Regions from separate parts of the Streptomyces sp. JL2001 genome, predicted to be linked through region 1. Evidence: riboswitches for the same ligand, from Rfam matches in the RefSeq annotation. Region 1 holds a riboswitch; the other holds the start of a gene.
The links. A riboswitch is a leader RNA that binds a small molecule or an ion and turns the genes downstream of it on or off. The one in region 1 is predicted to bind guanidine.
Positions count from the first base shown of each region.

Region 2: linked by a shared signal. The riboswitch ahead of ACE1OA_RS34670 (Ohr family peroxiredoxin) and the one ahead of ACE1OA_RS21720 (DMT family transporter) in region 1 are both predicted to bind guanidine.

Region 1 is NZ_CP169421.1:4,862,725-4,872,900, reverse strand. Features, by position in the region: gene ACE1OA_RS21730 (ABC transporter permease) at 1-747, opposite strand, end outside; gene ACE1OA_RS21725 (transglycosylase domain-containing protein) at 912-3,266, shown strand; gene ACE1OA_RS21720 (DMT family transporter) at 3,503-3,823, opposite strand; guanidine-III (ykkC-III) riboswitch at 3,856-3,948, opposite strand; gene ACE1OA_RS21715 (GroES family chaperonin) at 4,078-4,416, opposite strand; gene ACE1OA_RS21710 (DUF3618 domain-containing protein) at 4,463-4,783, opposite strand; gene bcp (thioredoxin-dependent thiol peroxidase) at 4,905-5,372, shown strand; gene ACE1OA_RS21700 (HNH endonuclease signature motif containing protein) at 5,526-6,173, shown strand; gene ACE1OA_RS21695 (HNH endonuclease) at 6,170-6,835, shown strand; tRNA gene ACE1OA_RS21690 (tRNA-Leu) at 6,886-6,968, shown strand; gene rdgB (RdgB/HAM1 family non-canonical purine NTP pyrophosphatase) at 7,025-7,627, opposite strand; gene ACE1OA_RS21680 (hypothetical protein) at 7,671-8,048, opposite strand; gene rph (ribonuclease PH) at 8,126-8,857, opposite strand; gene ACE1OA_RS21670 (PTS glucose/sucrose transporter subunit IIB) at 9,003-9,236, opposite strand; gene ACE1OA_RS21665 (PTS transporter subunit EIIC) at 9,471-10,176, shown strand, end outside.
Region 2 is NZ_CP169421.1:7,703,777-7,713,952, reverse strand. Features, by position in the region: gene ACE1OA_RS34700 (VOC family protein) at 1-282, opposite strand, end outside; gene ACE1OA_RS34695 (hypothetical protein) at 663-827, shown strand; gene ACE1OA_RS34690 (hypothetical protein) at 1,002-1,583, shown strand; gene ACE1OA_RS34685 (hypothetical protein) at 1,717-3,171, opposite strand; gene icmF (fused isobutyryl-CoA mutase/GTPase IcmF) at 3,578-6,808, opposite strand; gene ACE1OA_RS34675 (hypothetical protein) at 7,401-7,856, opposite strand; gene ACE1OA_RS34670 (Ohr family peroxiredoxin) at 7,849-8,301, opposite strand; guanidine-III (ykkC-III) riboswitch at 8,380-8,441, opposite strand; gene ACE1OA_RS34665 (TetR/AcrR family transcriptional regulator C-terminal domain-containing protein) at 8,717-9,460, shown strand; gene ACE1OA_RS34660 (alpha/beta fold hydrolase) at 9,457-10,176, shown strand, end outside.

The DNA of each region.
Region 1 (10,176 bases):
GGCCGCCAGCAGCACCACCGCCCAGCCCGCCTGGAAGCCGTACGCCCCCAGCAGCTCCGGACCCTCGTACTTCCCCAGGAACACGTCCGCCGGGATCTGCAGCATCGACGCCCAGGGCAGCGTCCGGGCCAGCTCGCCCAGCGCCCCCGGGAACACGTTCAGCGGCAGCAGCATCCCCGAGAAGAACAGCCCGCCCAGCCACACCACCTGCACGACCCCCTGACCGTCCATCAGCCAGAAGGCGCTCATCGCGACCAGGTACCAGATCGCGAAGCTCACGACCGAGCCCAGCGCCACGGCCAGCACGAAGGCGATCCAGGTCACCGGACGCTCCGGCAGAGCGATGTCGAACACGAGCGCGCCCACCACCATCGGAGCCACCCCCCGACCGAGCAGCTGGTAGGCCGCCCGGCCCGCGTTGGCCGAGAACCACCAGGCCTGCAGATCTGCCGGACGGTACAGGTCGACGGCGATGTCCCCGGTCCTGATCCGCTCGATCAGCTCCTCCTCGAACCCGCCGCCCATCAGCCCGCAGACCGTGATCAGCCCCTGGCCGATCCACACGTAGGCCAGCGCCTCGGCCATGTCGTACCCGCCCAGATGCGGCCGCTCGTCCCACAGGGCGATGTAGGTGTACGACAGGACGATCCCGAAGACGGTGTTGGTGAACACCCCCGCCGCCGTGGCCAAGCGGTACGTGGCATGGCGCCGGAACCCGCCCTGGGCGACCGTCGCGTACAGCCGCAGCATGCCGCCTCCTCCCTGACGCCCCGTCGGCGACACCAAAGCGCACGACCCTAGCGATCCCACCCCGCCACCGCGAGTGCTTTTCGAGTCGCAATCCTGGCTTCTGTCACGTTGCGTGCAGTATGGGGAGGCCATCCCCTTCGTCCGGTACGGGAGCTCCCCACATGAGCGACGGCCAGCCACCGCGGCCCGGCTGGAAGCCAAAGGACCCCACGGTCCCCACCAGGCCCCCCCACGCCACAGCGCCGGCCAAGGCCGCCACCAAGGCCCCGCCCCGCCGGCCACCCCGGCGACGACGGGTCCTGCGGACCCTGCTCGGCACGTTCCTCCTCGGCACCCTGCTGCTGACCGGCGCCTTCCTCGCCGGCTACCTGCTCGTCCACATCCCGCCCGCCAACTCCGCCGCGACCGCCCAGTCCAACATCTACCTCTACCGCGACGGCACCCAGATCGCCCGCGACGGCGAGGTCAACCGCGAGAACATCCGCCTGGACCAGGTCCCCCACAGCGTCCAGCACGCCGTACTCGCCGCCGAGGACCGCGACTTCTACTCCGAACGGGCGGTGGACCCCAAAGCCATGGTCCGCGCCGCCTGGAACACCCTCAACGGCAAGGGCAAGCAGTCCGGCTCCACCCTGACCCAGCAGTACGTCAAGAACTACTACCTCGGCCAGGAACAGACGGTCACCCGCAAGGTCAAGGAGTTCTTCATCGCCATCAAGCTCAACCGCGAGAAGAGCAAGGACGAGATCTTCGAGGGATACCTCAACACCAGCTACTTCGGCCGCAACGCCTACGGCATCCAGGCCGCCGCCCGCGCCTACTACGGCAAGGACGCCCACGCCCTCGACACCGCCGAAGGCGCCTACCTCGCCTCACTCCTCAACGCCCCCACCGCCTACGACATCGCCACGCACCCCGAGAACCGGCCCAAGGCCCTCGCACGCTGGAACTACGTCCTGGACGGCATGGTCAAGGAGAAGTGGCTGAGCCCCACGGCCCGCACCGCCGCCGCCTTCCCCACCCCGCACACCGCCCGCCCCACGACCAGCCTCTCCGGCCAGCGCGGCTACATCGTCCAGGCCGTCGAGGACTACCTCACCCGCACCATCGACGAGAAGACCCTGGCCGGCGGCGGCTACCGGATCACCACCACCCTGGAACGGCCCAAGCAGGACGCCTTCGTCGCCGCCGTCCACGAACAGGTCACCTCCCGGCTCGACCCGGCACGCAACCCGACCGACCGCTACGTCCGCGTCGGCGGAGCGGCCGTCGACCCGGCCAGCGGACGCGTCCTCGCCCTCTACGGCGGCATCGACTACACCCGCCAGTACGTCAACAACGCCACCCGCCGCGACTACCAGGTCGGCTCCACCTTCAAGCCCTTCGTCTTCACCGCGGCCGTCGAGACCGCCGCACAGACCCAGGACGGCCGCCCGATCACCCCGAACACCTACTACGACGGCACCAACCGCCGCCTCGTGGACGGCTGGCCCGGCGAACCCTACGACCCCGCCAACGAGGACGACGCCTCCTACGGCGACATCACCGTCCGCACCGCCACCGACCAGTCGGTGAACGCCGTGTACGCGCAGATGGCGGTGGACGTCGGCCCCGGGAGAGTCCGGGACACCGCCGTCGCCCTCGGACTGCCGGCCACCACACCCGACCTGAACGCCTCCCCCTCCATCGCCCTGGGACCCGCCACCGCGAGCGTCCTCGACCTCGCCGAGGCCTACGCCACCCTCGCCAACCACGGCCGCCACGGCGACTACACCCTCGTCGACTCGATCAGCAGGAACGGCCACGAACTCGACCTGCCCGACACCGAGGGCACCCAGGCCGTCACCCGCGAGGCCGCCGACACGACGACGGCGATCCTGCGCAGCGTGGTGGAGACCGGCACGGGGACCGCGGCACGCGCCGCCGGCCGCCCCGCCGCGGGCAAGACCGGCACCGCCGAGGAGGACCGCGCCGCCTGGTTCGCCGGGTACACCCCCGACCTGGCGACCGTCGTCACGATCATGGGCCAGGACCCGGACACCGGCGAACAGAAGTCGCTGTACGGAGCACTCGGCATGGCCCGCGTCAACGGCGGCGGCCCACCCGCCGAGATCTGGGCCCAGTTCACCCGGGAGGCACTGGCCGGCACCGAACCCAGGGAGTTCGAGCTCCAACTCGGCGAAGGCGCCGAGGAACCGCCCGCCCCGGACGCGACGCGCCCCGACCCCGCGGACGGCCGGGCCGACGACCCCGCGGAGGACGAGGAAGAGGGCGCGGCGGACGAGCAGGCCCAGGGCCCGCCGCACCCCGCACGCCCCCGTCAGCCCCCGCGCGACCCGGGCACCCAGGACGGCGCCGGCCCGGCGGACAGGACCCGCGGCGGCACCGGGACGACCGGCTCCCCCGCCACGAACACGGACACCCGGCCGCCCCGCACCGCCGGCTCCACCCAGGACACGCTCCAGCCACCCCAGGCACCCCCACCGCCCCCACTCCCGGCACCGCCGGGCGGGTGACGGCCGAACCACGCGGAAACCCCCGACCGGGCGGGACCATCCGGCCGGGCAGGCCCGAGGAGCCGTTCGGACCTAGGTCCTGTCCGGGCGATCTTCGAGGACCGGCCGCGGCGTCGGATGTGGTGCATCGCAAGCCGGAGGATCGCCCTCGTACTGGGCGTACTCGGGCGACTCCGACAACGCCGCGAGGTGCCGCAGCCGTCGTCGCGGGCCCGAGAAGATCGCCCGGACAGGACCTAATGTCCCGAGGTCGCCTTCAGCCCCACGACGGCGACCAGCAGCAGACAGACGAAGAAGATCCGGGCGGCGGTCGCCGGCTCACCCAGCACCACCATGCCGAGCACCGCCGCACCGGCCGCGCCGATACCGACCCAGACGCCGTACGCCGTACCGATCGGCAGCGTCTTGGCGGCCTGCGACAGCAGCACCATCGAGGCGACGATCCCGGCGCCGGTGAGCAGGCTGGGACCCAGCCGCGTGAACCCGTCGGTGTACTTCATGCCGATCGACCAGCCGACCTCGAGCAGACCGGCCACGATGAGAAGGACCCAGGCCATGACGACGAACCTCCGCGAGACGTATCAACAGGGGTGCGTCGTCTTTGCGTATCGTGCGAACAGAGCACACGAGGCCCGGTACGGCGCGTCTCGTCGGGTGGCTCCAGCCTAGCAAGAAGCAGACAAAAGGCCTGGTGACAACGGTCACCAGGCCTTACGGCGAAGCCGACCCCGGCCCCGCAGGACCCGGGTCGCACGGCACCGGCCCGCGAGGAGCCGGCCCCCGGACGGGACGCCGGCCCGCGGTGCCCGGCCTACAGGTACAGGCCCGTCGAGTCCGTGGACCCCTCGAACCGGTCCGCGGCCACCGCGTGCAGGTCGCGCTCCCGCATCAGGACGTACGCGATGCCCCGCACCTCGACCTCGGCACGGTCCTCGGGGTCGTACAGGACCCGGTCGCCGATCTCGACCGTACGGACGTTCTGGCCGACCGCGACCACCTCGGCCCAGGCCAGCCGGCGGCCGACCGCGGCCGTGGCCGGGATCAGGATGCCGCCGCCCGACCGCCGCTCCCCCTCGGGAGAGTCGGTCCGGACCAGGACGCGGTCATGGAGCATCCGGATGGGCAACTTGTCGTGGGTGTTCTCGCTCACGACTCGAACCTACCCGCCCGGGCGTGTCGCCCGTACTCGGGAGGGGTCATCCCTTGTGCCTGCGGGACGAGGCCGCGAGCAGGCCGACGAGTGCCACGGCGACCAGCGCCACCGGCACCACCCGCTCCAGCCGCGGCTGACCGTCCTCGTAGGTGAAGCGGGCCTTCACTCCGGACACCGTCCGGTTCACGGCGGCGAACGCGCGGCCGGCGGTGTGGTCGACCGTGGAGGTCACCTTCGCCTTGGCGTCGCCGATGATCGTCTTCGGGTGCACCCGAATGCCGATCTCGTCGAGAGTGACGGCAAGCTGGTCGCGCCGGCGGACGATGTCCGCCTCGATCTGCGCAGGGGTCCTGGCGTCCGACACCGCGCTGCCTCCGTAGTCGTAATCGGTCGTTGACGGACAGTCTCTCAGCTTCGCGGCCCCTGGTCCGTCCCAGGCCCCCATTAGGCTCGGTCGTGTACGCGTACATACTCCGAGGAGAGCCATGAGCGAGCGACTTCAGCCCGGTGACACCGCCCCCGCCTTCACGCTGCCCGACGCGGACGGCAACGAGGTCTCGCTCGCGGACCACAAGGGCCGGAAGGTGATCGTCTACTTCTACCCGGCCGCGCTCACCCCGGGCTGCACGAAGCAGGCCTGCGACTTCACCGACAACCTCGACCTGCTGGCCGGCGCCGGCTACGACGTCATCGGCGTGTCCCCGGACAAGCCGGCGAAGCTCGCGAAGTTCCGCGAGCAGGAGTCCCTCAAGGTCACGCTGGTCGGCGACCCGGAGAAGACGGTCCTGGAGGCGTACGGCGCCTTCGGCGAGAAGAAGCTGTACGGCAAGACGGTCACGGGCGTCATCCGCTCGACGGTCGTCGTCGACGAGGAGGGCAAGGTCGAGCGGGCGCTGTACAACGTGAAGGCCACCGGCCACGTCGCCAAGATCATCAAGGACCTCGGCATCTGACCCCGGCCACCGGCCACCGCCCCACCCGACGGCCCGCACCGCCCACCCGGCGGGGCGGGCCGCGGCGCGTTCCCGACGTGACCGTCCGATATTCGGCTCGTTACTCCGTACGAGGCCACGAACAGGTGGCCGGAGCACCGGAGGGGAGCCGGGATGCCGGTGAGTCCGTACACACGGGAGCGCCTGACGAGGGCGGCCGCGTCGTCCCGCACGCTGTCGGAGGCGCTGGAGAAGCTGGGGGTGGACCCCGGGAGCACCTCGCGCCGGTACGTCCACGACCGCATGCGCCGACTCGGGGTCGACACCTCGCACTTCGAGCGGGAGGGGGTGCGGTGGACGCGGGAGGTGCTGGAGCCGGTGGTCGCGGCGTCGACCAGCGTCTGCGACGTGCTGCGGCGACTGGGGCTCGACGTCGTGGGCGGCCATCACGCCCACATCAGTCGGCGGATCAAGCGGTACGGCATCGACACCTCGCACTTCGGGACTCCGTCCGGGGCTCCCGTGCCCCGTCGCCGGGTGCCGGAGCCGATGCTCGGGGAGCAGGCTCCGGACGCGGGACGGGTGTCGAGCAGGCGCCTCAAGCACGCCCTCACGGCGCTGGGCGTCGCGGAGCGCTGCGCGCTCTGCGGAACCGGGCCCCTGTGGCAGGGACACCCGCTCCCCCTGGAGGTCGACCACGCCGACGGAGACTGGCGCAACAACCGGGTCGAGAACCTGCGGCTGCTCTGCCCCAACTGCCACTCGACGACGGACACCTATCGAGGACGAGGCAAGCGCCGGACCCGGAGCGTGACTTCGTGAGCGAGCCGATCCGCTACACCCGTGAACGGCTGCTCGAAGCCGCCGCGCGGTGCCGGGACATCGACGAGGTCATCGCCTTCTTCGGCACCCGTCCGTACGGACAGTTGCGCGGCTACCTGTGGCGCCGTTTCGCATACCACGGCATCGACGCCTCCCACCTCCGCCGCAGCGGCTACCGGAAGCGCGGATCCCGCCCCTCGGCGGAGGAACTCCGCGACGCCGTCGCCCGCTCCGTCTCTCTGGCGGGCGCTCTGCGGCTCCTCGGCCGACCGGACAACACCCACCAGCGGGCGACCCTGAAACGGTGGATCGCCGAAGACGGCCTGGCCACCGGGCACTTCCTGGGGGTGGCGCACCGGCGCGGCGGGCCGGGCACCACGCCACGTCTCGGCGCCGGGAGCATGCTGGTGAAGCACGAGGGCAGGCGCAGGACCCGGTCGTCCCACCTGCGCCGCGCTCTTGCCGAGCTCGGGGTCCCGGAGCGATGCGCGCACTGCGGCACCGGCCCGGTGTGGCACGGAAGGCCGATGACTCTGGAGGTCGACCACATCAACGGCGACTGGAGTGACGACCGCGCCGACAACCTGCGGCTCCTCTGCCCGAACTGCCACGCGATCACGAGCACCTGGTGCCGGGGAGGCGGCCGGCGGACCGCCCGGTAACAACACCCGGGCGGCCGCGGGCGGGTGCCCGCTACCATGGCAGGCGGCGAGCGGTCGTGGTGGAATGGCAGACACTCTGGGTTTAGGTCCCAGTGGGGTAACACCCGTGAGGGTTCGAATCCCTCCGACCGCACCCATCGCGACCTTCGAATCCCAGGTTCGAAGGTCGCGGCCTTTTCCGCACCCCCCTCAGCCCAACAACTCCCGCACCACCGGCACCAGCGCCCGGAACGCCTTGCCGCGGTGGCTGATCGCGTTCTTCTCCGCCGGCGTCAGCTGCGCGCAGGTCACCTCGTGGCCCTCCGGCTGGAGGATCGGGTCGTAGCCGAAGCCGTTCGTGCCGACCGGGGCGAAGCGCAGGGTGCCGGGCATCGTGCCCTCGACGACGCGTTCCGTGCCGTCCGGGAGGGCGAGCGCGGCCGCGCAGGCGAAGTGGGCGCCGCGGTGGGGGGTGTCGATGTCGGCGATCTGGGCGAGGAGCAGGTCGAGGTTGGCGCGGTCGTCGCCGTGGGTGCCGGCCCAGCGGGCGGAGAAGATGCCGGGGGCGCCGTTGAGGACGTCGACGCAGAGGCCGGAGTCGTCGGCGACGGCGGGCAGGCCGGTGGCCTGGGCGAGGGCGTGGGCCTTGAGGAGGGCGTTCTCGGCGAAGGTGACGCCGGTCTCCTTGGTGTCGGGGATCTCCGGGTACGCGTCCGCGCCGACGAGTTCGTGGGTGAGTCCTGCGTCGGCGAGGATCGCGTGGAGTTCGGTGATCTTCCCGGCGTTGCGGGTGGCGAGGATGAGGCGGGTCATGTCCTCGATTATCGGGTCCGGGCCGCCCGCGGTGGTTCGTGGGCTAACCGGGGGTGCAGACCTTGCCGATCTCGGTGGCGGCGTCGGTGATGGGCTTGATGTCCGGGGTGGTGTCGCCGTTGTTGACGGCGGTGCGGACGGAGTCGACGCCCTTGGTGAGGTCGTCGACGGCCTTGGAGAGGTCGGCGTTGTCGGTGGTGTCCTTGAGGTTGCCGAGTTCGGTGGATATGTCGTTGAGCGCCTCGTTGAGCTGGGTGGGGTCGTTGGAGGCGTTCGAGACGGCCTGCTGGAGCTTGTCGACGCTGGTGGCGATCGCGTCGGCGGTCTGGACGCAGTCCAGTGCCTTGTCGAGGGCTCCGCAGCCGACGAGGCTGGTGAGTGCGGCGGCTGTGGCCACGGCGAGTGCGAGTCGGCGCTTCAAGTCGGGTCCTCCCCTGGGTACGGAACGGGCGCACGGTTCTGGCCGTGCGCCCGTGTTGTCAATGACGCCTTCGTGGCTCAGAGAGTTCCTTCGAGTGCCTGGCGCTGGATCTCGGCGAGTTCGGCGCAGCCGCCGGAGGCGAGGTCGAGGAGGGCGTTGAGTTCCTTGCGGTCGAAGGGCTCGGCTTCGGCGGTGCCCTGGACTTCGACGAAGCGGCCGTCGCCGGTGCAGACGACGTTCATGTCGGTCTCGGCGCGGACGTCCTCTTCGTAGCGGAGGTCGAGGAGGGGGGTGCCGTCGACGATGCCGACGGAGACGGCGGCGACGGTGCCGGTGAGGGGCTTGCGGCCGGGCTTGACGAGCTTCTTGGCCTGGGCCCAGGTGATGGCGTCGGCGAGGGCGACGTAGGCGCCGGTGATGGCGGCGGTGCGGGTGCCGCCGTCGGCCTGGAGGACGTCGCAGTCGAGGACGATGGTGTTCTCGCCGAGGGCTTTGTAGTCGACGACGGCGCGCAGGGAGCGGCCGATGAGGCGGGAGATCTCGTGGGTGCGGCCGCCGATCTTGCCGCGGACGGATTCGCGGTCGCCGCGGGTGTTGGTGGCGCGGGGGAGCATGGAGTACTCGCCGGTGATCCAGCCTTCGCCGCTGCCCTTGCGCCAGCGCGGGACGCCTTCGGTGACGGAGGCGGTGCAGAAGACCTTGGTGTCACCGAAGGAGATGAGGACGGAGCCCTCGGCGTGCTTGCTCCATCCGCGTTCGATGGTGACGGGGCGGAGCTGTTCGGGGGTACGGCCGTCGATTCGAGACATGGGGGGAGCCTAGCCGCACAGGAAGGAGGGCCCGTTCCGGTGTGGGAGCGGGCCCTCTTTCAGGTGAGCGGGTGAGCGGTGCGAGGGGGGCCGGCGTGGGGTGCGGGCTGGGCTCGGGTGGGCTCGGCTCGGTGGTGAGCGGGTGTCACATCATGTCTTCGATGTCGGCGGCGATGGGGTCGGCGTCGGTGCCGATGACGACCTGGATCGCGGTGCCCATCTTGACGACGCCGTGGGCGCCGGCTGCCTTGAGTGCGGCTTCGTCGACCTTGGTGGGGTCGATGACCTCGGTGCGGAGTCGGGTGATGCAGCCCTCGACCTCTTCGATGTTGTCGATGCCGCCGAGCCCGGCGACGATCTTCTCAGCCTTGCTGGCCATGTGTTTCTCCCTGTCCGTTCCGTTCGGAGAACGTGAGTCTCGGCGCACCGAAGGTCCGCTTTGTCACGGTAACCCACGGTTGGCCCAACTTCGCGAGCGGGCAACCGCCTTCTACCGAATGATGACGATCACCGGCGCCCTGCCCGCAGCGGGCTCCGAGAGCCTATCGCAACTGGTCTACACCAGTGTGCAACGACCGTCGGGGCGACCGGTTCCGGCCGAGGGAGGATGCGGATGAGCAGCGACAGCGCCGCAGCACCAGCACCTGCGAGGAAGCCGTTCTGGGGCAGCGCCTTCCAGGGGCTCCAGAAGATGGGCCGCAGCCTGCAGCTGCCCATCGCCGTGCTCCCGGCGGCCGGCATCCTGAACCGCCTCGGTCAGCCCGACGTGTTCGGCGCCGACGGCCTGGGCTGGGACAACGTCGCCAAGGTGATGGCGGGCGCGGGCGGCGCGCTGCTCGACGGCAACCTGGGCCTGCCCCTGCTGTTCTGCATCGGCGTGGCGATCGGCATGGCCAAGAAGGCGGACGGCTCGACCGCGCTCGCGGCGACGGTCGGCTTCCTCGTCTACTACAACGTGCTGCGCCAGTTCCCCGAGACGTGCCCGGAGGGCACGGTGGACATCAACGGCGGCTGCCTCGCTCCCGAGCAGGCGTTCAGCGGGTACACGTACCAGAATCCGGGTGTCTTCGGCGGCATCGTCATCGGACTGCTCGCGGCGTGGTTCTGGCAGCGGTACCACCGGGTGAGGCTGGTGGACTGGCTGGGCTTCTTCAACGGCCGCCGGCTGGTGCCGATCATCATGACGTTCGTGGCGATCGCCTTCGCGTCGCTGTGTCTGTGGGTGTGGCCGCCGATCGGCGACGGGCTGGAGAACTTCAGCGACTGGCTGGTGGGCCTCGGTTCGTGGGGTTCGGGGATCTTCGGTCTGGCGAACCGCG
Region 2 (10,176 bases), 2.8 Mb from region 1:
GAGCCCGGTGCCGACCCGGACGTCGAGATGGACCCGATTCTTGGCGCTCTTGCCTTCGGGGACCCGCTGGAAGTACAGGCGCGGGCCCTCACCCGAGGGATCACTACAGGCGAACCACGCATCCTGCTCCGCGGGAGGCAGGGTGCGGTTGAAATCGTCCCAGGTGGCGAACCCCTCCGGTGGCGGGGCTGCGACATACCCCAGCACCTCGCACCAGAATCGAGCGACGCGCTCAGGTTCCGCGCAGTCGAAGGTGACTTGGAATTTCTTGATCACTGACATCGGCGCACCATAGCAGGGGCCCTCCGCCGCTCCTTCGCCTGGAAAGACCCGTCCCCTTCCTTCGCCCGGCGCCACCGGGTCCTCGCGGCGCACCTGCCGGTCACACGTCCTCACCGGGGATTCCGATGCCGGTACCGGGAGCACTGGGCGCGGGGTTCCGGGGCCGCCCGCGCATCGGCGGCATGACGGCGACGTCCGGGGGTACTCGGGCGCCGGCGCGTCCGGAGGCGGCGCGCGAGAGGGGGGGTGGGTTGGTCATGGCGCAGGGTGCTTTGACGCCTCGGGAGACAGCGGCCTGGGATCAGCTGGCAGCGGACCTGGCAGATGGCGCCCGGTGCGCAGGCCGGCCGATCCGGCGGGCAGCCCCCGCACGGGCGGCGGTGCTCGCGGTCCTCGCAGCGCTGGTGTGCGCGCTGTCGCTGCTGGTGGCGGCCCGGGCCACCGGCTTCGAGGTTCTGGCCTGGGCCGGGGTGATCATGTGGGTCGCGTCGGTCCTGGCCGTCTCCCACCTCCTCGGCCACGGGCCCCGACCGCCCTGGCGGTAGGAGCGGACACACCTGCCCCGTGCGAGCCCCGAGAGCCGAGCCGCGAGGGCGCAGTGAGCCACAAGGCGTTCAGGGAAGCCGAGTTGGCGCGGCACGCGGAGCTTCACCAAGGACGACACCACGCCCCACCTCGGCTCACCCCTCGGTGTCAGATGCGCGCGATAGCTTCCCCGCATGGGTGTGTATCTGGTGAGCATCGGCGCGGAAGAGTGGTTCGGTGACGAGGAGGGCGGATGGGGCGAGGTCGCCTCGACGCTCAATGCTGAGCTCGGGCGGCGAGGCATGCCTCCCTACCTGGACGTACCTGCGGAGACGGACTTCGCACCCGGATCCGGGCAGGCCTTCGAGGAGAAGATGGCCCCGCTCATGACGGGGTTTCTGGCCCTCTGCGAGACGCACCTGTCACGCGAGGAGACGGAGACCCTCTGCGGCTGGACCGTCCTCGTGCCCTTCTCGCTCCATGAGGAGATCTGGCTGCCCATCGACGCCGACGACCACGACTCCATGGTCGCCGGCGCTCCCCAGGTGTTGCCGCTGGCCAAGAGGCTGGCGGCTGCCATCGATCTGCCTTCGGATGTTCCGGCGACCTGCGACAACCTCGATCTGAGCAGGTGGTTCAGGGACCGGAGTAAGGAGCCGGCCGCTCCTCGGACCGGGGCGTGGAGCAAGGACCCGGACGCGGCGTTCTACGTCGCGGTGTTCCTGCGCGCTGCTCAGCACTCGATCCGGCGGGGCTGCCCCATGGTCTACAGCTGACGCCCACTCGGTCCCGGTGGGCGTTCAGCGGGCACGACGAGACCGTGGCCGTTCGGCAGGCGCCACGCGGGATCGGACCCGCTGCCCGCGGGGTGCTCCGCCAGGTGGAGCCTGGCGGAGCACCCCGCGGCTGTCACTGCGTGTTGTACGCGATGATCGCGCGGGCCAGGTCGCCCGGCTGGAGGCCGTCCGGGGCGCCGGTGACGTCGTCCACGGCGACGATGTTCAGGTTCTTCCGCAGCTCCGGAGCCTTCCAGGGGCCGAGCAGTTCCTGGTGGAGGAGTGCGTTGTAGGACGCCGCCCGGTCCAGGAGGAACGTGCGGGTGATCCCGGAAGGGCCCCGGAGGGTCGCCGGCGCCTGGCGGATGGGGGTCATGCGCCAGCAGGCGGTCGCGCTGGTGACGGGAGTGACGTTGCGCAGGTGGTCCGGCGGGCAGGACCAGCACTGCCCCTGCCAGGGGAAGGCGTCCATGCGGGGATCCCAGAAGGTGCCCGCGGGGCAGTTCCACGCCCACGTCTCGTTCCGCACGTACGTCGCGGCGGTGCTGACGGCGCGGCTGGGCAGCCAGCAGGCGTCGCCCTGGGTGACGGGGGTGATGTTCCGTACGTACTCGGCCGGGCAGGACCAGCACTCCCCTCCGTTGCGGGGGTCGTAGAAGGAGCCTGGGACGCAGGTCATCGAGTCGGGCAGCGCTGTGAAGCTCTGCTGCAGGCCGGCGAGGCCGAGGAGGGTGTCCGGCTGGACGATCCCGGCCATGACGAAGAACTTTCCGGCGTCCCCTCCCGGTTCCCGCGCGAGGGCTGCCCGGTCGCGCGCGAGGGTCTCCGCGAACAGCGCCTGGGGACCGGCGAAATCCCTGAGGTAGTTGCCGGCCGGCGGGCTTTCCGCGGGGTAGCTTCCGCGGCCGGACGAGGTGGCGGTGGCGCTCCAGGCCCAGTCCCGGTCGGCCAGTCCGGAGTCGTCCAGCAGGATCACGCTCTTCCCGGCGGCGACGACGCTGCCGTAGGTCGAGCCGGGGGCGAACTGGGACCGGGAGGCGAGCCTCGCCGTACCGGCGACGGCGGCGAAGCGGTCGTACGCCTCCGCGGTGGCCGCGGGCAGCTCCGCCGCGGGGGCGCTCACGGACAGGCTGATGACGACGAGCTCCGACGGGTGCGCGGCGATCCATCGGCCGATCTGGTCGGCCTCTCCGTTCGGTTCGAAGAACGGGGCGCCGAGCGGGGAGCCGTGGAAGGTGAACCACTGGCCGTCCTGCTTGCACAGGCGCAGGTCGACGTACCGGGATCCGTTCGAGAGCTGCTCGGCGATCGACACGCGTTGGGTCCTGGCGACGCTCGCGGCCAACTGCGGGAAGCCCCTGGCCAGGTCGTAGATGTAGCCGGTGCGGCACTGCCCCGACCGCGCGGTGATGCTCCAGGATCCCGCGTCGTGGCTGCCGGGCATGGCGATCCGGTTGAGCGGGGTACCGGCGATGCGCGGAGCCAGGTCGCCCATCCAGGAGTCGAGGCGGACCTGCGCCGCCGCGGGAGGAGTGTCGGCCCGGACCTGGCCGGCGGTCGGCAGCCACACCATGGCGAGTGTCGCCACCAGGACGAGGAGACGGGCCGACGCGCTTCTTCGTGGTGCCGTACTTGTTCGCGATGCGGACATGGGCTCATGCCTCCGAGGGGCATACGCGGGCGCGTGGTTCGGGCGCGGCCTGAGGGGCTGCACAGAATGCCACGATCACCTTGACGAGACCATGCCAATCACTGCCCGCTCGCAACATGTCCGAATCCCTCCCACCTGGGACCGGGCGCCGCCCGAGGACGCCCTCCCGGCCTGTCCGGAAGACGACGACCCGAGCGACGGCAGCTGTCGAGGACGCCCGGGCTGCCGTTCTGTCGGCCCGCCGTCCTCGTCGCCCCACGGATGGCCCGCCGACAGCGGGGCCACGTGCCGGGTGGGAGTGGCACGTGGCCCCGAGCGGCTGCTCGTCCGCCTCCGGGCGAGGTCAGACGTTACGGCGGTACTGGCCGCCCACCTCGAAGAAGGCGTCGGTGACCTGCTGCAGCGAGCAGACGCGGGCGGCTTCCATGAGGACGCTGAAGACGTTCCGGCCTTCCATGGCCGCGCTCTTGAGGGCCGCCAGGGCAGCGTTCGCGGGCTCCTGGTGCGAGGCCTGGTAGTCGCGGACGCGGTCCAGCTGGGACTGCTTCTCCTCCTGCGTGGCGCGCGCCAGCTCGATGGCGACGGGCTCGGCGTCCGCGGCGTGCGGGTTGCGGAAGGTGTTGACGCCGATCAGGGGCAGGGTGCCGTCGTGCTTGCGCTGCTCGTACAGCATCGACTCGTCCTGGATGCGGCCGCGCTGGTAGCCGGTCTCCATGGCGCCGAGAACGCCGCCGCGCTCGCTGATCCGTTCGAACTCGGTGAGCACCGCCTGCTCGACCAGGTCGGTGAGCTCGTCGATGACGAACGCCCCCTGGAGCGGGTTCTCGTTCATGGCGAGGCCCCACTCCCGGTTGATGATGAGCTGGATCGCCAGGGCCCGGCGGACCGACTCCTCCGTGGGCGTGGTGACGGCCTCGTCGTAGGCGTTGGTGTGCAGGCTGTTGCAGTTGTCGTAGATGGCGATGAGGGCCTGGAGCGTGGTGCGGATGTCGTTGAAGTCCATCTCCTGGGCGTGCAGGGAGCGGCCCGAGGTCTGGACGTGGTACTTCAGCTTCTGGGAGCGCTCGTTGGCACCGTACCTCTCCTTCATCGCGACGGCCCAGACGCGGCGGGCGACCCGGCCGAGGACGGAGTACTCGGGGTCCATGCCGTTGGAGAAGAAGAACGAGAGGTTCGGGGCGAAGTCGTCGATGTCCATGCCCCGGGCGAGGTACGCCTCGACGTAGGTGAAGCCGTTGGCCAGGGTGAAGGCGAGCTGGCTGATGGGGTTCGCGCCGGCCTCGGCGATGTGGTAGCCGGAGATGGACACCGAGTAGAAGTTGCGGACCCGGTTCTCGATGAACCACTCCTGGACGTCGGCCATCATCCGCAGGGAGAACTCGGTGGAGAACAGGCAGGTGTTCTGGCCCTGGTCCTCCTTGAGGATGTCGGCCTGCACGGTGCCGCGGACGTTCGCCAGCGCCTTCGCGCGCAGCTCGTCCGCCTCCTCGGGCGTGGGCTCCCGGCCCTCGTCCGCCCGGAAGCGCTCGGTCTGCTGGTCGATCGCGGTGTTCAGGAAGAACGCCAGGATGGTGGGGGCGGGGCCGTTGATGGTCATGGAGACGGACGTCGTCGGCGCGACCAGGTCGAAGCCGTCGAAGAGCGCCTTCATGTCGTCGAGCGTGGCCACCGAGACGCCGGAGGTGCCGACCTTGCCGTAGATGTCGGGGCGCTCGTCGGGGTCACGGCCGTAGAGGGTGACGGAGTCGAAGGCCGTGGACAGACGAGTGGCCGGCTGGCCTTCGGACAGCAGCCTGAAGCGGCGGTTGGTGCGGAACGGGTCGCCCTCACCCGCGAACATGCGCGCCGGGTCCTCGCCGTCCCGCTTGAAGGGGAAGACTCCCGCGGTGAAGGGGAAGTGGCCGGGCAGGTTCTCGTCGCGCCAGAACCGCACCAGCTCGCCGTGGTCGGTGTAGCGGGGCAGGGCGACGCGGGGGATCTTGTTGCCGGAGAGGGACTCGCGCATCAGCCGGGTACGGATCTCCCGGTCGCGTACCTTCACGACCAGCTCGTCCTTCGCGTACGCCGCGACGACGGCGGGCCATCCCTCGATCCGGGCGGTCACGTCGTGAGGCAGCTGCTCGCGGGCGCCTTCGAGGAGCTCCTGGACGCCGGAGCCGTCGTGGCCGGCGGCGACGAGTTCCTCCCGGACCGCGTCCAGGCGCTGGACGCGGCGGGCGGCCTCGGAGAGGGCGAGGGTCTCGGAGTGGTACCGGCGGACCGTCTCGGTGATCTCGGCGAGGTAGCGCACCCGGTCCGAGGGGACGACCCGGCGGATGCCCGAGGAGTGCCGGACGTCGACGGCCGGCAGCGTGCCCTCGGACAGCGACAGGCCCTCGGCGGCGAGCAAGGTCGTGAGGTGCTGGTAGAGCGCGGTGACGCCGTCGTCGTTGAAGGTGGCCGCCGAGGTGCCGTAGACGGGCATCTCCTCCGGCCGCTTGCCGAACGCCTCGCGGTTGCGGATGAGCTGGCGGGCGACGTCCCGCATGGCGTCGAGGGCACCGCGCCGTTCGAACTTGTTGATGGCCACGACGTCGGCGAAGTCGAGCATGTCGATCTTCTCGAGCTGGGAGGCGGCGCCGAACTCGGGCGTCATCACGTAGAGCGACGTGCCGACGAACGGCACGATCGCCGCGTCGCCCTGGCCGATGCCCGGGGTCTCCACGATGACGAGGTCGAAGCCGGCGGCCTTCACGACGTCGATCACGTCGGCCAGGTGCTCGGGCACCTCGTGGCTGCCGCGGGTGGCCAGGCTCCGGAAGAACACCTGGCCGCCGTCCAGCGAGTTCATCCGGATGCGGTCGCCGAGCAGGGCGCCGCCGCCCCGGCGGCGCGTCGGGTCCACGGCGATCACGGCGATCCGCAGCTTGTCCTGCTGGTCGACGCGGAGCCGGCGGACCAGCTCGTCGGTGAGCGAGGACTTGCCGGAGCCGCCGGTGCCGGTGATGCCGAGTACGGGGACCGTGCGCGCCGCGGAGGCGGCGCGCAGCTCGTCCAGGAACGCGGCCGGAAGCCGGCCCAGCTCGGCCCCGGTGACGGCGCGGGCGATGGCGAAACGGTCGCCGGCCAGGACGGCGGACGCCTCGACGGGCTTGGTGTCCCACAGGTCGAAGTCGCAGTCCTGGACGACAGAGTTGACCATCCCGGCGAGGCCCATCCGCTGCCCGTCCTCCGGGGAGAAGATGGTGACCCCGCTCGCCCGCAGCCGGGAGATCTCCTCGGGGACGATCACGCCCCCGCCGCCGCCGACGACCCGGACGTGGTCGGCCCCCTGGGCGCTCAGCGACTCCACGAGGTACTCGAAGTACTCCACGTGCCCGCCCTGGTAGGACGAGACCGCCACACCGTGCGCGTCCTCCTCCAGCACCGCGTCGACCACTTCCTTGACCGAGCGGTTGTGCCCGAGGTGGATCACCTCGACGCCCTGCGCCTGGAAGATCCTCCGCATGATGTTGATCGAGGCGTCATGGCCGTCGAACAGGGCGGAAGCGGTGACGAGGCGTACGGGGTTCGCGGGACGGTGCAGATCGCTCATGGGGCCCTCCGGAGCATGCGGTGGAGCTCATACCCCAGAGATACTAGGACGTCCTAGTAAATTGCAGGGGGTGACTTCATGTGACGGCGAGCACAGTACCCGCCGGGGCGCGGTCCTCGGGATCGCACCCTCGGGATCGGCGTCCGGCTGCGGTGAGTGGCGGGCGGGTGGCAAGCGGGCGCGCACGCGCCCGGGCGGGAGTCGGTCCGGGGGCGGGACGGGTCCGCCCTGGGTGCGGGGCGACGTGGAGGCCGCAGGGAACGGCGGCGCCGGTACGGACCGATCGGTGCGCCGATCGTCACCGGGTGCGCCCGCCTTCCGTCCGGCGCGGACCCCTGCAACCGGGTGCGCCCGCCTTCCGTTCGGCGCGGATTCCTGCAACCGGCTGCGCCGCCGCCGGCCGGACAGTCCGGTCGGCGGGTCCCCCAGGGGCGAACAGCCGAGACCGAGAACGGCTTCCCTCCGGCCGCCACGTCCCACGGCTCGTCGCGCGCTCCGGTGACCGTGTCCCGGTCGGAACCGTCGGCGACCCGGTCAAGCCGTCCGGCCCGTCCGGGCAAATCCGGTCAGGACGTCGAGCAGCCCCGTGTGGTCACATCCGCCAGTACGTGCCGGAACGGGAGTCGACGTGCACCACATGCCTGCCGACCCGGACCACGTGGTAGTCCGGACCGGCCCAGGAGCCGCTCTCCGTGTCGTCGACGGGGAGCGGTCTCCAGATCTCGAGGAAGGTGCTGCCGTCGGTGTTGGTCCCTCGTTCGACGAGGTCCGCGCCCTTCCAGGTGAGCATGCCGCTGTCTTCGCCGGGCTCTCCCGTGAGGTGGTGAAAGTGCACGTGGGAGCCGTCGAAGGAGGTGCGGCCGGCAAATCCCCGGCTGTCGGCGAAGTAGGGCCCGGTCTGGAGCCACACCACGACACGGTCCTCCGCCAGGGGGCCGCCGTTCCGGCTGATGCCGTGTCGCACCCACGCGCCCCGCTCGGGAACCGGTACGCCGGGACCGTTCGGTGTCGGGGTGACGTCGCGGGCGGCGCCCGTCGGCTCAGGCATCGGCGGCGATGTCGCTGTCGTCGACCGCCAGCAGGGTGAGCGGGATGTTCCCCTTCACCGCCTGCGCGTAGGGGCAGACCGCGTCGGCCCGGTGCAGGAGGGGCAGGAGTTCCGCCGCCGTCCAGCCCGGGAGGGCGACGGTGAGGGTGACCGCGAGGCCGTAGCCCGCGGGGGTGTCTGTGGTGCCCAGCTGCACTTCGCATGCGACACGCGCGGCCGAGGCGTCCGCTCCGAACTCGTCCGCCACCTCGGCCAGCGCGGAGGTGAAGCAGGCGGCGAAACCGGCGGCGAAGAGCTGCTCGGGGTTGGTGGTGCCCGGCACGTTCTTGCGCGGCGGGGCCAGTCGGACGTCCAGGCGGCCGTCGCCGGTGGCAACCGATCCGGTGCGGCCCCCACTGGCGTGCGCGGTCGTCCGGTACAGGGTGCGGGTGAGTGGCACGGTCACGTTTCGGCCCATCTGTGCGACGAGAGAACGCCTCCCGGGTCCGGGCGGCGTGACGGCGCCTCCGCTGGGGAGGTCCGTGGCGCGTCGTCGTGCGTGACCGGGTACGGCGCATCTCGTCCGGGGCCCGGGATCGGGCCGCCGGACAATCTAGCAACGGAAGGGGGCACCGGAACGGGGAGGTCCGGTGACCTTCCTCACCTGCGAGGATCGACGCCCGACCACGGCTGAGCACGTCGGTCGTCGCCGGGATCGGCCCCCTCGGCGGTCCGGGCGGCGGGCCACGCGGCGGAGCGGGAATCCGTTCTCCCCGGTCGAGGGATCTTGCGCAACGCGTCCAGTGGACGCATGATGTGCGTCCACTGGACGCGTCGGAGGAGGGGCCGCGACGACGCGACGGCCGAAGGAAGGGGTGTCCATGACGTCCGACAGCCGCACACCGTCTGTCCCCGAGCCCCCGGAGCCCGGCTCCCCGGCCTGGTGGCAGGCGCGCTACACCGAGCGCGCGCGGCGCCGGCCCCGCGCGGGCGGGCTGACCCTCGCGCGGATCACGGCGGGCGCGCTCGAACTGGCCGACCGCGACGGCCTGGACTCCCTCACCATGCGCAGTCTCGGGGACCACCTCCAGGTCCGTCACACCTCCCTGTACCGCCACGTGGCCAGCCGGGAGGAACTCCTGATCGAGACCGTGGACCACATGCTCGGCGAGATCCGGCTGCCGTCCCTCACCACGGACTGGCAGACCGGCCTGGAAGAAGGCGCGAGGGAGTTCCGCCGGGTCCTCGCCGCCCATCCGGCCCTCGTACCGGCACTCACCAGTGGCCAGCTCCTCGGACCCCATGCCCTGCGCGCCCGCGAGCACGCCCTCGGGCAGCTCCTCGACCAGGGATGGGACCCCCGCACGGCCGTACACGTCTATCTCACCGTCACCCACTTCGTGATCGGCTCGGCCGTACTCGACAGCGGTGGGGCGGCCCGGACGGGCCCGCAGCGCGCGGCCATGACCGAGCTGTTCGCGAACCTGTCCCCCCGGACCCACCCTGTCGTCCGCCGACACGCCGAACTGCTCAACACGCCCGACGGAGAAGGCGAGTTCACCTTCGGACTTCGCGCGCTGACAGCAGGTCTGGGCCGGCTCCACACCGAGGAGATCGACGCATGAGGACCACACCGCTCCTGCCGCCCTGGGATCAGTGGACCGCCGGCGGCGCCCGCGTCCCGGTCGGCGGTCACGAGATCTTCGTGCGCCGCGACGGTCCCGCGAACGGGACACCCGTCACCCTGCTCCACGGCTTTCCCACGTCCTCCCACGACTGGGCGCCGATCGTCCCCACCCTCGCGGCGGCCGGACTGCGCGTCACCACCCTGGACTTCCTGGGCTTCGGGGAGAGCGACAAGCCGCGTCGCCACACGTACTCGGTGCTCGAACAGGCAGACCTGGTCGAGGAGGTGTGGCGGCGGACCGACACCGGACGCACTGCCCTGGTGGCCCACGACTACGGCGTCAGCGTGGGGCAGGAACTGCTCGCACGGGATCCGGCGCGGGTCACCCACATGGTCTGGCTCAACGGCGGGCTCTACCCCGACCTTCACCGCCCGGTACCGACCCAGCGCCTGCTCCACGGGCCCCTCGGCCCGCTCATCGCCCCGCTGACCACGCGCCGCAGGTTCGGCGCGACCCTGCGCGGCGTACTGGGGCGAGAGCTCTGCGACGCGGACCTCCGGGAGTTGTGGGCGGCGGCGTCCCGAGCCGGCGGAAAACGGCGCGCGCCGCGACTGTTGCGCTACATCGACGAGCGCCACAAGCACAGGGAGCGGTGGACCACCGCCCTGGAGAAGTACCCCGGCCCGGCGCTCTTCCTCTGGGGACCGGCCGAC